One region of the Paenibacillus ilasis genome, then DNA from elsewhere that is predicted to be linked to it. Evidence: riboswitches for the same ligand, from Rfam matches in the RefSeq annotation. Region 1 holds a riboswitch; the other holds the start of a gene.
What was found. Region 1 has a riboswitch for thiamine pyrophosphate ahead of ACETK5_RS06165 (YkoF family thiamine/hydroxymethylpyrimidine-binding protein). Riboswitches for the same ligand answer to the same signal wherever they lie in the genome.
Positions count from the first base shown of each region.

Region 2: it holds a riboswitch for thiamine pyrophosphate, as region 1 does, so the genes downstream of both, ACETK5_RS00590 (ECF transporter S component) here and ACETK5_RS06165 (YkoF family thiamine/hydroxymethylpyrimidine-binding protein) in region 1, are expected to answer to the same signal.

Region 1 covers NZ_JBHDJG010000001.1:1,267,288-1,274,741, forward strand. The annotation lists gene ACETK5_RS06135 (NUDIX hydrolase) at 1-422, shown strand, start outside; gene ACETK5_RS06140 (histidine phosphatase family protein) at 419-979, shown strand; gene ACETK5_RS06145 (methyl-accepting chemotaxis protein) at 1,181-2,431, opposite strand; gene ACETK5_RS06150 (class I SAM-dependent methyltransferase) at 2,616-3,323, opposite strand; gene ACETK5_RS06155 (nucleotidyltransferase domain-containing protein) at 3,482-4,180, shown strand; gene ACETK5_RS06160 (sporulation protein YjcZ) at 4,298-4,393, shown strand; gene ACETK5_RS06165 (YkoF family thiamine/hydroxymethylpyrimidine-binding protein) at 4,467-5,072, opposite strand; TPP riboswitch at 5,157-5,259, opposite strand; gene ACETK5_RS06170 (nitroreductase family protein) at 5,442-6,044, opposite strand; gene ACETK5_RS06175 (ABC transporter permease) at 6,568-7,454, shown strand, end outside.
Region 2 covers NZ_JBHDJG010000001.1:95,175-102,628, forward strand. The annotation lists gene ACETK5_RS00575 (helix-turn-helix domain-containing protein) at 1-627, shown strand, start outside; gene ACETK5_RS00580 (SDR family oxidoreductase) at 1,209-2,063, shown strand; gene asd (archaetidylserine decarboxylase) at 2,131-2,934, opposite strand; TPP riboswitch at 3,098-3,210, shown strand; gene ACETK5_RS00590 (ECF transporter S component) at 3,302-3,931, shown strand; gene ACETK5_RS00595 (ABC transporter ATP-binding protein) at 3,924-5,600, shown strand; gene ACETK5_RS00600 (energy-coupling factor transporter transmembrane component T family protein) at 5,597-6,403, shown strand; gene ACETK5_RS00605 (TetR/AcrR family transcriptional regulator) at 6,567-7,136, shown strand; gene ACETK5_RS00610 (DMT family transporter) at 7,141-7,454, shown strand, end outside.

The DNA.
Region 1 (7,454 bases):
AGCATGATCATATCCTGTTGATCCAGAAAGCGAGAGGGCCGCACAAGGGGAAGTGGGATTTACCGGGCGGCTCCATTGAGTTCGGAGAAGAGCCGGAGTTTACGCTGCAGCGCGAATTTATAGAGGAAACCGGGCTTTCTCCAATTAAGGGAACCATTCGGACAGCTGTATCCTACACGATCGTATATCAGTATGGAGCGAATCAGATGGAAGAGCTGCATCACATCGGCATTATGTATGATGTCGAGCTGCTGGATCATCAGGCCGTGATCAAGACGGACGGTGACGGCCAGGACTCATTAGGAGCAAAATGGATTCCTTTGGAGTCATTGGGCTTGTTACCGTTAACCCCATTTGTAGAGATGATGATGGAGCCCGTGTTAAAGGGTGAGACTCCTAAAGAAGCAGAGATTGAGGGATGACAACTTTCTATTTTGTGAGGCATGCGGAATCTCCCTTTATCGAAGGGAAGGAAAGGTCGCGGAGATTGTCTGCGGAGGGTTCGCTCGCTGCGGTTCGAGTCAAGGAATTACTCCTGGGGGAAGGGATTGACGTTATCATATCAAGCCCCTATCAGCGAGCCAAGGATACGGTCCAACCATTGGCGGACGCTTTAGGACTACCGATTGCGGAGCAAGAGGACTTGAGGGAACGGAATGCCGGAGATTTTCAGGGGCATTCATTCCTCGATGCCAAAAAGATACTGTTTCAGGATCCAGCCACTTCCTTCCCCGGAGGGGAATCCAGCAAAACCGCGCAAAGCCGAGCAGTCCAGGTGCTGGAGGAAATCCTGAATACACATATAGGCAAGCGCGTTGTGATTGGCACGCATGGCGACATTATGACACTCATGCTGCAGCACTATGATCAACGATTCGACTATCAGTTCTGGCAAGGAATGACGCTGCCGGATATATACCGAGTCGAGTTTGAAGAAGGACGGCTTGCGAATACAGCGCGGTTATGGAGCGAGCAATAATGCTGGTGTACTCTATATGATACAAAAAGGGAGCTGCCCCATTTGAAGATTTGCTCTCATGACATACGGTTCGTCAGATTTAATAATGGTACAAATGAAAAAATGGCTGTGCTCAGGATGTTATCCTCGCACAGCCATTTCTTGCATTTTCGGTCCGTAGTCGCTTCGAAAGCAGTATACATTATGTAGTCTGTACCATACTTAAAATTTGAAAATGTTGATCGTTTTTTGCAGCCGGAAGACGGCATTATTCATCGCTTCTGCTTCCTCGGCCATCTTCTGGATCGATGAAATGCCTTCATTCATGGATGCCGACACCTGCTCCGTTCCTGCGGCGGATTGCTGTGTGATCGCCGATATATTCTGAATCGCGGAAGAAATGCTCTTCGCACTATCCAGCATGGATTCGCTCTCCTTGGAGAAAGCAGCGATCTGCTCCGAAATATACTGCACACTGTTTAGAATCTCCATGAACACCAGCTCAGCTTCACGGATCATTTCGGTTTGCTGCCTGACGACCTCTTCATTAATTTTAATGTTCTGAGTCGCATGTTTCACGTCCGATTCGATGCTCCGTACGAGATTGAATACTTCCCGTGTCGATGACGTGGATTCTTCGGCCAATTTACGCACCTCTTGGGCTACGACGGCAAAGCCCGCGCCATGCTCCCCTGCTCTTGCGGCTTCAATGGATGCGTTCAAGGATAACAAGTTGGTCTGATCGGCAAGTTCCGAGATCGTCTCCGTGATCTGCGTAATTCCCCTGGCACTCTGGGCCAGTGCATCAATGGATTCCGAGACCTTGGCCGTTGCGTCAATATTACGCTGCATTCCGGCAGACTGCTTGGCAACGGAGTCCCTTCCTTGCTCAACCAGTCCCAGCGTTTCGATCGAACGGGTATTCATTTCCTGGGTTGAATGCGTATAATTGCTGACCTTCTCTTCGATCTCACGGATGGAATGCGTCATTTCGGCTACGTCTTCCGAAATTTCGTTAGCGCCGACGGCCAGCTCATTGGAGGATAAGGAGACCTGATTCATCACTTGAATGAGCTCCTGGTTTTTAATCGAGATGTTTGAGCTTGACGTCATGACCTGGCGGGTGATATCCGAGGTCTCCTGCAATATTTTACGAAGCTTGTCCACCATGCTGTTGAACGTTCGGCTGAGATCGTTCATTCCCCCAACCTCTTCTACCTGGAAGGTGAAGTCGCCTTTAGCGATTTTGGCGGAAACGCTGGAGATTTCCGCAAAGGAATTCGTAAGCGCTTTCTCAATGAGGCGAGAAAGAGGAACCGTAAGACCGGTTAGTGCCACGACGATGACCACACCAATGATTGCTTTACCCATTAGAATAAATGCAAGCAGCATTGGAACCGCAAACAAAGCGGCAATGAGAAAACAGGCTGCGGTAATTTTCCGCGAGATAGGGAGTCTGTTGAACCATGCCATAAGAATGAGTCCTCCTCAACAACATAGGATATATTTACCATGATTATAGCATCGACGGGCAAAACTAGATAGAACGAAATGACAAAAAGTGTTGAATTAGGTCGAAAGAACTGAAATTTGAGGAGGGAGAGGGGATACGCAGCGAATATGCGAATCCCCCTTAATGCACAGATAGGAAATGATTTTATTTTACAGCCCGGAATAAGGCGGAAGCGAGATAATCGGTATTGTCCAGGATCATGCGGTCATGCTTGAACAGCGTTTCCCAAAGCGCAACATCGAACAGAAGTCCTTTATCGCGCTGTTCTAATGTATCCAAATGACGTGTTTGCTCTTCCTTTAACTGCTCATTGAAGTGATTGTACTCCAGAATCTCTTCTTGTTTAAACCCGCAAGCCAAGAGCGACTCCGCCCATTCTTCCCTCATCATGAGATTAGGGATCCCGAAGAATTCGAGCAGTTCCTGAAGCTTTGCCTCCGGCATGGGCTTATCTAGCAGCAATTCTCTGTCCAGCAGGACACCTCCATGATCCAGAACGCGGTAATATTCGGGCAGCGATTTCGAAGTATCTGTAAATACAGTAACGGACTCGGCCATGATCAGATCAAATTGGTTGTCCTCGAAAGGCAATGCGCATACATCCGCCTGATGGAACTGGACATCGATTTCCATAGCCTTGGCTCTTGCGCGGGCTTTTTTGATCATATTCTCGTTTAGGTCAATGGCGGTCACTTGATACCCCATCTCCGAAAGATGGCATGCGGTTCTGCCAGTTCCGCACCCCACCTCCAGAATGCGGCTGCCCGGTTGAATGGGAAAATTCTTCAGCATTCTGAGGGTTGCCTCGAATCCTCCCGGGTGGGCACTGCCCATGCCTAATTTGGAGAGCATATGAATATAGTTCATCTCATCTATCCCTTCTTCCTTATGATCAACATGAGGGTAATCGTTTATTTACCATATGATTCAGGTACGTTTAGGGTTTTAGCTGAATTAGATATTTTGAGCCCTTTTTTCGGGAGGATTAGAGTCATATTGGAGGAAACGTCATGAGGATGGAACCGGTAGAGGCAGCGAAACGTGTCATTCAACACGATTATCCCGACTGTTTGCTTGCTGTGCTCGGCGGCAGTGCGAGCAGAGGCGAATATAATGAACAATCCGATTTGGACATCATGGTCATAGAACGGGACGGATATGATTTCAGCAGGAAGACGATAGAGGCACATGGGTGGATCGCGGAAATATTTATATTGTCTTTATCCTCGTATCGCGAATATTTCGACGAGGGCGTCATGGCGGCGAATCCGTCAATGCAGCGGATGATTGCGGATGGGACGGTGCTGCGCGCGCTGCCCGAGGGAGAAGAGGTACGGGCGGAGGCCCGAAGCGATTTGAATTACGGCCCCATGCCCTTGACGCTAACCGACATGAACCAATACCGTTATATGCTAACCGAGTACATGCTGGACTTGGAGGGTCCACGAAGGGATGGCGAAAAATGGTTTACGGTGCACAAAATCGCGGCGATTCTCTGTGAATTTGTACTTAGGGTGAACCGGGAGTGGACGGGTGAAGGGAAAACACTGTTCCGGCTGTTCAGCCGCTATGACACAATCTTGGGAGACCGATTGGAAGCAGCGCTCGCGGCGATGTATCGCCAGGATGATCCCTCAGCTCTGATGGCATTCACCGAGGAAATGCTCCGTCCGTACGGAGGGAAGCTTCTCATTGGTTTTGAGGAATAATATTTCCTAACCAATATATAAAGAGAGGTACATTAGCCGTGACACTAGCACAAAGCGGGCAATACTATAATAGTGTGATTACATCACGTCATTCTTTAAATCCAGGAGGGGATCTTCATGAGCGGAGAATACGGCGGCGCATGGGGCAATTCAGTAGGAACTATTTTGGTTCTCTTTATCCTGCTCGTAATTATCTTGAGTGCTTGGGTTTAAACTGTCAAGATTCTTGGCAGCTAGTGACAGGAAAGCCCGGCTTTTGCCGGGCTTTTGTCTGCCTCAATAGAACTCAATTCGATGCGGCTTTGATTGATGGGCTGTGTGCGGACACAACTGCAGTCATGACCAGATGGCTGCTGTCGGATTGAATCGCATGTAAAAACGCGTCTTCAAGCGATCCAAATACCCGGGACAGGGACCCGTCCAATCGGCTGGCGTAATGAACGCTTCCGGCGAATGTCCCGGCTTCCTTCGCACGATTTACTTCACTGTAGATGACTTCCATATAGTTATCGGTACCCATGGGGTAAAGAGCGAATTGGCAGGCAGTCTCGATTTCGGCATGTTCTCCGATGTCACGGTTTAAGAGGGTCGAATCCTCAGTCATATATACATCGGCGTCCGTATCACCGGGGCAGCCGATGGAATAAGTACCATTAAAAACGGTGTGCACGCCGCTCGCCGCGGCATGGGCGAATATCGCCCTTGTAACATCAAAGACATGCTCTGCTCGTCCACGAATACAGGTGCTCACATCATCTGTCTGAATCCACACTTTCTCCGTATCCACAGATTGTAGTGCGTCCATGATGACCTCTACAAACCGGTCCGTCATGGGAAATACCGAGAACCGGCATCCGACGATCCGGCTGGTTCCGCATACAAGCTCATTCATTGTCATTTCCTCCCCATAATATAAGTCCACGCAAAAAAACCGCACCCCATGAAGAAGGTGCAGTTATGCCTACGAAAAGAAATAAACATAAATGCTACACTTCCCCACGCTAGTATGACCTAGATCGGGTGATAAGGGTTAACGGCAGCCCGCCGTCTCTCAGCACATGGCACCCCTAGTACAGCCAACATCCTATGTAGTTGGTTATTGCAAGTTTGCCCCGGAGCCTCCGTTATCGTAGGAATTCGAGGGTTCTTACCTGTGTAATTGTATCGTTTTGCGATCGGTTTTTCAATCTTTGCCCATTATAAAAAAGACCGCCTATCCCAGTTGCAGGAACTTAGGAAGGCGGTTTTTTCATCTATTGGTTTAGTTGTATACTTTCACGCGATCTTCCAGCGGTGCAAATTCTTTTTCGCCTGGTTCAGCAACCGGCTTACCGAAAGGCATTTGAGCAATCAGCTTCCAGCTTTCTGGGATGTTCCATTCGGATTTTACTTTTTCGTCGATCAGCGGGTTGTAGTGCTGCAGGGATGCACCCAGACCTTCTGCTTCAAGGGATGTCCATACTACAAATTGCAGCATGCCGTTGGATTGGTTGGACCAAACCGGGAAGTTGTCGGCATAAGCGGCAAAGTTTTGTTGCAGCCCGGCAATGACGTTGTTGTCCTCGAAGAACAATACCGTACCGTAACCAGCGCGGAATGCAGCCATTTTGTCGGCCGTGGATTTGAAGGCTTCTTCATCGCCAACGACTTCCTTCAGGATGCCTTCCGTCATGTTCCACAGTTTATCATGCTGTTCGCCAAGCAATACAACGACGCGTGCACTTTGGGAGTTGAAAGAAGAAGGGGTATACTTAACCGCTTCGTTTACGATTTCTTGGATACGCTCGTCCGAGATAACGGATTCTTTGCTAATCCCGTAATAAGAACGGCGATTTTTGAGTGCAGTTGAAAAATCTTTAGACATTGAAAAAAAACCTCCTGGTGTAATCGAATTTGCATTCGCCTGATAAGAAGATGTCCTTTACTTCAAGCAAATATGCATTTTGCTTTTTATTGCAATCAATTTAATTATCATTCCATATTAACTTACGTTTAGTTAGAAATAATAATTATGTTAGGATATTAATATAACTTAGAGCAATTGTCAACGGCTTTTGATTAAATATAATTTTTCTTATGTATTTAATATGAATTGAATTCGTCTTGTTTTTAGAGAAGTCTCATTAAAGGGAAGCTTAACGAAAGTGTGACTCTGCCTGTGGATATTAGTTATGTCTCCTCGAAACTTCATATTATGAACAATTCATGAACAAAATATACATGTATGAAGCTATTAATTGATTTTCATTCTCAATTATACTTGTCGAGCCAGAATGAGGATGATATAATGCATATCAGAACGCAATTGATAATCAATCTCAATGAGAATGGTGATGAAAATTGCAAGATCCCGGGTGTTTAGAGACATACGCATAGAAGGAAGAGCCATGAAGATTAGATACTTATTTGCAGCCGTTGTGGTACTCTCCGTAATTTCATTATTTATTGGAGTTAAAGATATCTCGCCACTGCAACTGTTTTCGATGACAGAACAACAACAGCATATTATGCTTGTAAGCCGGATTCCTAGGCTTGTCAGTCTCATATTGGCGGGTGTCAGCATGAGCATCTGCGGATTGATCATGCAGCAGCTCAGCCGCAATAAGTTCGTATCGCCGACCACGGCAGGTACGATGGACTCAGCCAGACTGGGGATTTTGGTAGCGATGCTCGTCTTCACGACAAGCGGACCGCTTATCAAAATGCTTGTGGCCTTTGTATTCGCTCTGGCAGGAACCTTTATCTTCATGAAGATCCTGGATCGGATCAAGTTCAAGGATGCGATCTTCATCCCGCTCGTTGGACTGATGTTTGGTAATATCGTCAGTTCGATAGCCACTTTCTTTGCCTACAAATATGATCTTATTCAGAATATGTCCGCATGGCTTCAGGGTGATTTTTCCATGATCATGAAGGGCCAGTATGAAATGCTCTATATTAGTATCCCGCTTGTGATTCTGGCGTATCTGTTTGCCAACAAGTTTACGGTGGCCGGAATGGGAGAGGAGTTTGCAACCAACCTGGGCCTTCACTACCGGAGAGTTGTGAATCTGGGACTGGTCATCGTGGCGCTGGTTACGGCATCCGTCGTGCTGACCGTCGGCGTTATTCCGTTTCTTGGTCTGATCATACCTAATATTGTCAGTTTATACTTAGGAGACCATTTGAAAAAAAGCCTTTCGCATACCGCGCTGTTGGGGGCCGGGTTCGTACTGTTCTGTGACATCCTGGGCCGGATTATTATTTATCCCTATGAAATTCCGATTAGTCTAAC
Region 2 (7,454 bases), 1.2 Mb from region 1:
CCCTTTGCCGTGGGAAAAGGAAGCTGCTTTCTGTTCCGACCCGGAGATCATACGAGCGCGACGCACAACCCGCAGAAGCCGCTCGTATTGACATATATCCATTTTGACGTGACCGACCCGGTCCAAGAGATTCCGGCATCTTATCGGAAGCTGACGGAAACGATGGATTTCGAATATTTGCTCGCGCGTTACGTGCGTTTGTATCTGGACAAGCCCTATGGATCATTGGAGGAGGGGCAGCTTATTCTGAAACAGCTGATGATTCATCTGCTTCGCTCGGATCTCGCTGAGCCGGTCGTCAAAAAAGCAAGCAATCAGCTGTCAGAGGCGATCCATGAAATCGCGAATTATGTCCGCCAGCACCCGGGGATTCCCCATCGGGTCGAGGATTTGGCGGCCAGAGCGGGGTTGTCCCCCCGTTACTTCTCGATCAAGTTCAAGGAACTGATCGGCACGCCGGTGCAATCCTATATCATTCAGATGCGGATTGAGCGGGCGCAGCATCTGCTGCTGCATCAAGGGATGAACGTAACGGAGGTAGCCGACGCGCTGGGTTACCGCGATATTTTCTTTTTCAGCCGGCAATTTAAGCAGTATACGGGCAAGAGCCCATCCGAGATTCGGTGATCCCCCGCCCTTCCATAACTTACCTGAGTGGCCGAAGGGCAGATGGGTTTCATAGCAAGCGATTTAGGGTAAAAACGAAATACAGTTTCATTTTATGAAGGGGGGAGAGAGGAATGAGCCCAAGAAGACGGGTGCGTGGACGTTTCTTCAGTCGTGGTGGCTGCGCTATTTTCAGAAATCGCTTGCGCCGCATGAAGACAACGACTCAGAATCATCAGGATGTGTGGTTTTAATGAGACTTGGCCTACATACGGGGAACGTTGAATCCCGTTATCATATACGCTTTTCTCTGGATGAACGCAAAGGGAGCTAAATAGCTCCCTTTTTTCGATATGTTTTGGGGTCCCCGCAAAGTATTTGGAATAAGCATCGAAGCATAGGCTCCACTTTGTGGGGCTATTTAATGGATGCATATACGGATAGGGACTCTGATTACGTTGCGAAATTTTGTTATATTAGGAATATGTATAAGGCGCTGAACGCAGGGTTCTTAGGAACATGGACCAGGCAGGCATTTCGGATAACGGAAGGGTGACGCGAGTGAAGGAGAGAGTGGCATTGGCAGAGCAAGCGGTGATCCGGTGGTAGCGTCGGGAGCAGGAAAGGTTGCGCTGATCACGGGCGCGTCGAGCGGGTTCGGACTGCTCATCAGTCTGGAGCTGGCAAAAGCAGGTTATGACGTGGCTGCGGGTATGCGCAGGCCTGAGGCGGCGGCAGAACTGTTGGCCCGAGCCGAACAAGCAGATGTTGCCGGGCGCATTCACGTATTCCAGCTGGATATATGCATCGAGGAACAAGTCAAGGCCGCTGCTTTGGAGATAGAGCAGAGGTATGGACGCTTGGACGTGCTGGTGAACAATGCCGGCGAGGCGGTAGGCGGCATGGTGGAGGAAGAGCCGCTCAGCGGCTGGCGAAAGCAGATGGAGACGAATTTTTTCGGGACCGTATCGGTAACGCAGCAAATGCTGCCGCTGCTCCGCCGTACCGGACATTCCAAAATCATTCTCATGAGCAGCATTAGCGGCGTGGTCGGCTTTCCGGGTTATGGACCTTATGCGTCCTCCAAATTTGCTTTGGAAGGGTTTGGCGAAAGCCTGTCCATGGAGTTGATGCCCTTTGGCATCGATGTCGTGCTGATCCAGCCCGGTGCCTATGGCACCCCGATTTGGAACAAAAGCTTTGGGGAGCTTGCGGTAAAGGAAGGATCACCCTACAGCGATCTGCTGAAGGGCGTGCTGGAGTATTCCGAGCGGACAGCCAGGGGAAGCGGGGATCCGCTGGAGGTAGCCAGGCTTGTGGCAAAAATTGCGTCCATGGCTAAGCCCAGGTTCCGCTATTTGCTGCCCCGAGGCACGCGGCTAACCGCATGGATCAAGGGCGTGCTGCCGGATCGGCTGTTTCAGCGGATCATGTATCGGATGCTGGGCCGGCGTTAATCATTCATGCCGCGAATGATTCATGGCCTTAACTTGTAAAATGCGATGTTTGGTAAGGTGAATGGGATTACCCTTTTCTGGCTGGGGACGGATGAAGCAAACCGAGGAGTTCCCCCATCTTCACCTTGGAGCCGGGTTCCAGGTCACCGCGCGGAGTAAACGTGCCGTTCTCCGTCAAAAGCACGACGGTAGAGCCGAATTCAAAGTACGCGAGCTCATCGCCAATCCCGTATTTCTTCACGTTCTCGTCAGCATAACGGATGCTGCTTACGTTCATGGCTCCGACCTTCACGACGGCAACTTCGCCGAACTCATGCGCAATATAGGTAATGAGGCGTTCATTGCGGCTGAGCACGTTCCGAATATGGGTCATCGCAAAATCGTTCACAGGGTAAACGCGGCCCTTCAGATGCTCGCTCTCCGCCTGAACACCGGTTACCGGGGAATGAATGCGATGATAATCGGTCGGGCTTAAATACAATACAAAAGCATAACCGTTGATGTAGTTTTCCATTCTTGGCGATTTGGCGAGCAGCTCGCTCAGGGTATAATCCTGTCCCTTGACGCTCAGAATGGTGCCGGCGTTGACGGCGCCCATTGCCGAAATCGTCGCATCGACCGGGCTTACCATAGCGTCGGCGGTATCATCTATGGCGCGCAGGCCTATTTTTAACCGGCGGGAAAAGAACTCGTTCAGTGAGCGGTATTCGTGGATTTCTTTCTCCGCTTCATGCGCCGGAATTTGATAAATTCGTATAAATGCAGGTATTAGATGACGGCTCAGCCGGCTGTGGGAACAATGTCCCATGATTCGGGACAGCCACTTGCGGGAGGATAGCTCAGTCATCAGACGCAGCAATTGTTTAGCCATGTCATTCTCCTTTGTGCATAGGTGTCAGCAATAAACGTTGGTGGAAAAGCCAACCACTCTGATATTGACATAGAATGAGATGGAAATCAATAAATAGCCATTTTTGAAAAAAGGCTCTTGCTTATTCCGGAGCGAATGTGTATTTTAAAGTTAACATGAAACCGAATAGGAATACGGGGGCTTGAGTGAATCAGGCTGAGATTGCAGCTGTTATCCGCTGTTGACCGTTAATCTGAACTGGGTAATGCCAGCGTAGAGAATATCCGACCCTGCCTACATAGGGCCTATTTTTCCGTCTGCGCGTTTTTCCAGACGGTTTTTTGTTGTGTTTACACAAAAATAGAGGTGGAGAGGGGAATGTGTTGTTATGGGAACGTCTGTGCAAGAGAAGTTGGGGGTTCAGCCCCGAAAAGGGCTGCGGTTAAGCGATATTTTGGTGACGGTTCTGGTATCGCTGGTGCTTGGCGTCATTTATCATTTCTGGGGTTCGGTTTACAATCTGTTAAAACCGCTGTTCTTTGAAGCGGATGAGTTGTTATACGGCATGTGGTTCGCTGCAGCCACGCTTGCTTACTTGCTGATCCGCAAGCCGGGAGTGGCCATCATCGCGGAAGTGGCGGCGGCCCACGTGGAAGTGCTGTTTGGCAGCGGCTGGGGATTGACCCTGCTGCTGTATGGCCTCATTCAAGGACTGGGGGCAGAATTGGTATTCGCGGCATTCCGTTATCGGAGCACCTCCGCGTGGACGCTGGCGATTGCCGGAGCCGGCGCGGCCATCGGCTCGATGATCATGGACTTCTATTACAGCTATACCGATGACCTGCAGACGTGGATGTTCCTTGCCAAATACGGCATGCGGGTACTCAGCGGCGCCGTCATTGCAGGCCTCCTGATGCTCCTGCTGGCCAAAGCGCTTGACCGTACAGGCGTGACATCCCTGCTGCGTCCTGCGTCGAAGAAGGATTACGAAGCACTGGATGATCCGCGCCATGTCTAATGCCACGGTTAGCCAGGTTCCGGCTCAGTCCGCTGAGATGCTTCCGGAACCGGCCGTGTATGTGGAGGGATTGCGTCTGAAGTATCCGGGCGAGGAGCGGCTGATGTTCAAAGACCTCTCCTTCTCGGCAGTCCGCGGGGAGAAGGTGCTGCTGCTCGGTCCGAGCGGCTGTGGCAAATCCACGCTGCTGCAGGTGCTTAGCGGGATGATTCCCCGCGCAACGGAGGTGCCGATGAAATGCGAGGCCCAGCTGGTTCCGCGCTCTTGGGGTTATGTGTTTCAGGATCCGGATACCCAGTTCTGTATGCCGTACGTGGATGAAGAGCTGGCTTTCGTGCTGGAGAATCTAAGTGTCCCACGCGACGAGATGAAGGAGCGGATGCAAGCGGCCCTGCGCGAGGTGGGACTTGATCTTGAGGAGCTCCATATGCCGATCGGGCATTTGTCCCAAGGCATGAAGCAACGACTGGCGCTGGCATCGGCTCTGCTGCTGGAGCCGGAGGTCCTGTTCCTTGACGAGCCGTCTGCGCTGCTCGACCCGGAAGGCAGGGAGCAAATCTGGTCCGCGGTGAAGGCCGTCTCGGAAGGGCGTACGCTGATCATCGTGGAGCACCGGATTGAAGAAATGGCCCAATACGTGGATCGTGTCGTGCTGTTCAGCCCGGATGGGGTGATTCTGGGCGAAGGTCCCCCAGCAGCGATATTCGCTGAATATGAGCGGGAACTCCAAGCCTACGGAATCTGGTATCCCGGCGTATGGGAAGATTACGCGGAGTCCCGGGAAGGCAGAGAGTTATTCGCCCCGGTCGACGCGCTGGGCAATGAGGCAGGTGATCTCCTGTATGAGGCTGCTCTGCCATACGCTCAGCATGGGGAAACTGTCATTCAACTGGCGGATTTCAGGGGGATGAGATGGGATAAACCTGTCATCACCCTCCCTTCAGCCGAGGTGGTTCCGGGACAATTCATTGCGGTGGTTGGGCCGAACGGAGCAGGAAAGAGCTCGCTGCTGCTCAGTTTAATGGGGCTGCTTCGCGCCGAAGGAACCTATGTGCTCTGCGGGGAAGAGGTCATTCAGGGCAGGCGCAGGAAGGTGCGGAAGAAGAGAGAGCAGCAGCTGCGCCAAATCGGATTCGTGTTTCAGAATCCGGAGCTTCAATTCCTGACGGAACGCATCGGCGATGAGGTGGTTTACTCCCTGCTGGTGGATCATGTGCCGCCGGAGGAAGCGAAGGCACAGGCCGACCGCTGTCTGGAACGCTTTGGACTGAAGGGCATGGAGGCCAGGCATCCGTACCAGCTGTCGACAGGTCAAAAGCGCCGCTTAAGCGTGGCTACGGCCATGGCAAGACAGCCGTCTGTGCTGCTCCTGGATGAGCCGACCTTCGGACAGGATGCACGGAATACGTTTGCGATTCTGGAGATGTGTGAGCAGCTGCGCCGCGCGGGAACCGCCATTCTCATGGTGACGCATGAAATGGAGATCGCGCAGCGGGTCGCCACGCATATATGGGAAATCCGGGAGGGGCAGTTGACGTCAAGCATGCCTTCCCCCCGATGGTGTACCGGGACGGAATCCGGACGGGAGACGGGCGGAGCGAATGGCGCTGATGAGACTCGCGAAAACCTAACCGGGGCCGATCATCGCCTCACGGGGGTGAACGCATGAATATATGGAATCCCGTGCGGATCACTTGGCTGCACCGCGCGAATCCGGTGGTGAAGCTGGGACTGATCTGTGCGCTGTTTTTTATGACGGTGTTAACCCATGATCTTGATTTTGTCATGTATCAGGCGTTGATCTTTATGATCTGCCTCGTGGTGCTCAGCGGGGTGAAGCCGTGGAAGATGCTGCTGTTTTTCATACCGTTTCTGCTTGCCTTTATTTCGTCTTCCTCTTCCATGATGCTGTTCGGGAAAGGGGAGACGATCTGGTGGGAGTGGGGATTGTTCCGGGTATCGGAAGAAAGCTTTTATCGGGGGCTGCATCTGGGGTTTAAGGGAATTGCCTTTGCCTCGGAGGGGCTGCTGCTTGTTACGACAACGTCCTCGGTGGATTTATTCTACAGTCTGATGCAGAAGCTGAGGCTTGCGCCCAAGTATGCTTACAGCTTCATGGCTTCGATCCGGCTGCTGCCCATGGTCTGGGAGGAATATGTAATCCGCCGCCAAGCCTTGAAGGTACGAGGAGTCCGCCCGATTCGCGGCGTTCGCGGCATGGTGAACCGCGCAGGACTGTATGTGGTGCCGCTGCTGGCGCAGAGCATCCGCCGGGCACACCGGGTGGCCGCGGCGATGGAGGCGAAGCAATTTGACGGGGATCGGGCGAAGGCTCGAACGTATTATTACCCGTCACGTTATTCCCGCTACGATCTTCTAATCATCGGATTACTCGCCGCCGCCGCCTGCTGTGCTTATGTGGCAGCCGGATATTTTCCTTGGTTCGGCATTGGCGACGTGCGGTTTGATTAAACGGTTGTTTTCTCGATGAGAGCCTGCTTATGGTGTGTAAGCAGGTTCTTTTTTTATGAGATCAGAATAACTTCAGAGGGCCTGGATTTCATGCTGATTGAGGCGTTATAATACTAGTGGTACCAGAAAAGTATTTTCAGTACCAGAAGGGGAGTTTATTCACGTGCGCGAGCGAATATTGAATGAAACGATCCGCTTGATTCAGCGGCAGGGCTTTACGTTTACGGTCAGTGATCTGGCCCGCGGCCTTGCGATTAGCAAACGGACAATCTATGAGCATTTTTCATCCAAGGAAGAGATTGTCGAATATATCATTGACGGGATGATCCGGCACATTCAGCAGCGCGAACGTGACATTGCGGCGGATGAGGGGCTTACCGTTCTGGAGAAGATTCACCAGATTCTAATCTGTCTGCCCCAGGAGATGGAGAAGATGGAACTGGGGATGCTGCCGGATTTGAAGCGGTCGCATTATCCGCAATGGGAGAAGCTGGACACCTTTTTCCGAGAGGAATGGGGCATTGTTACCGAGCTGATGGAACAGGGCATGGCCGAGGGAAGCATCAAGCGAATTCACATGCCGCTGTTCATCGATCTGTACCTCGGGTCGCTTCATCAGATTTACGATTCGAGGGCGACGGTGAAGCATCAATTGCCGCTGGGGGAGCTGCTGCAGTCCGTCATGGATATTTTATTGTTCGGCATTGCCGCTGAGAAACGGAAGGAGTCTTGAGATTATGCATTGGTTATATTTAAGTTTGGCTATTCTGTTTGAAGTGGCGGGGACGCTGAACATGAAGCTGTCAGAGGGGTTCAGCAAACCGCTGCCCAGCGTGCTGCTGGTGGTGTTCTATATTTGCAGCTTGAGCTTCCTGACGCTGAGCTTGAAGCAGATTGAAATATCCGTGGCTTACGCGATCTGGTCGGGACTTGGCATCATGATCATTACCGTCATCGGTTATATGTTCTTTGCGGAGCAGATTAATGGCCTGAAAGTATTCTCGATCCTGCTGATCATCGCGGGTGTCGTTCTGCTGAATTTATCCGGCAG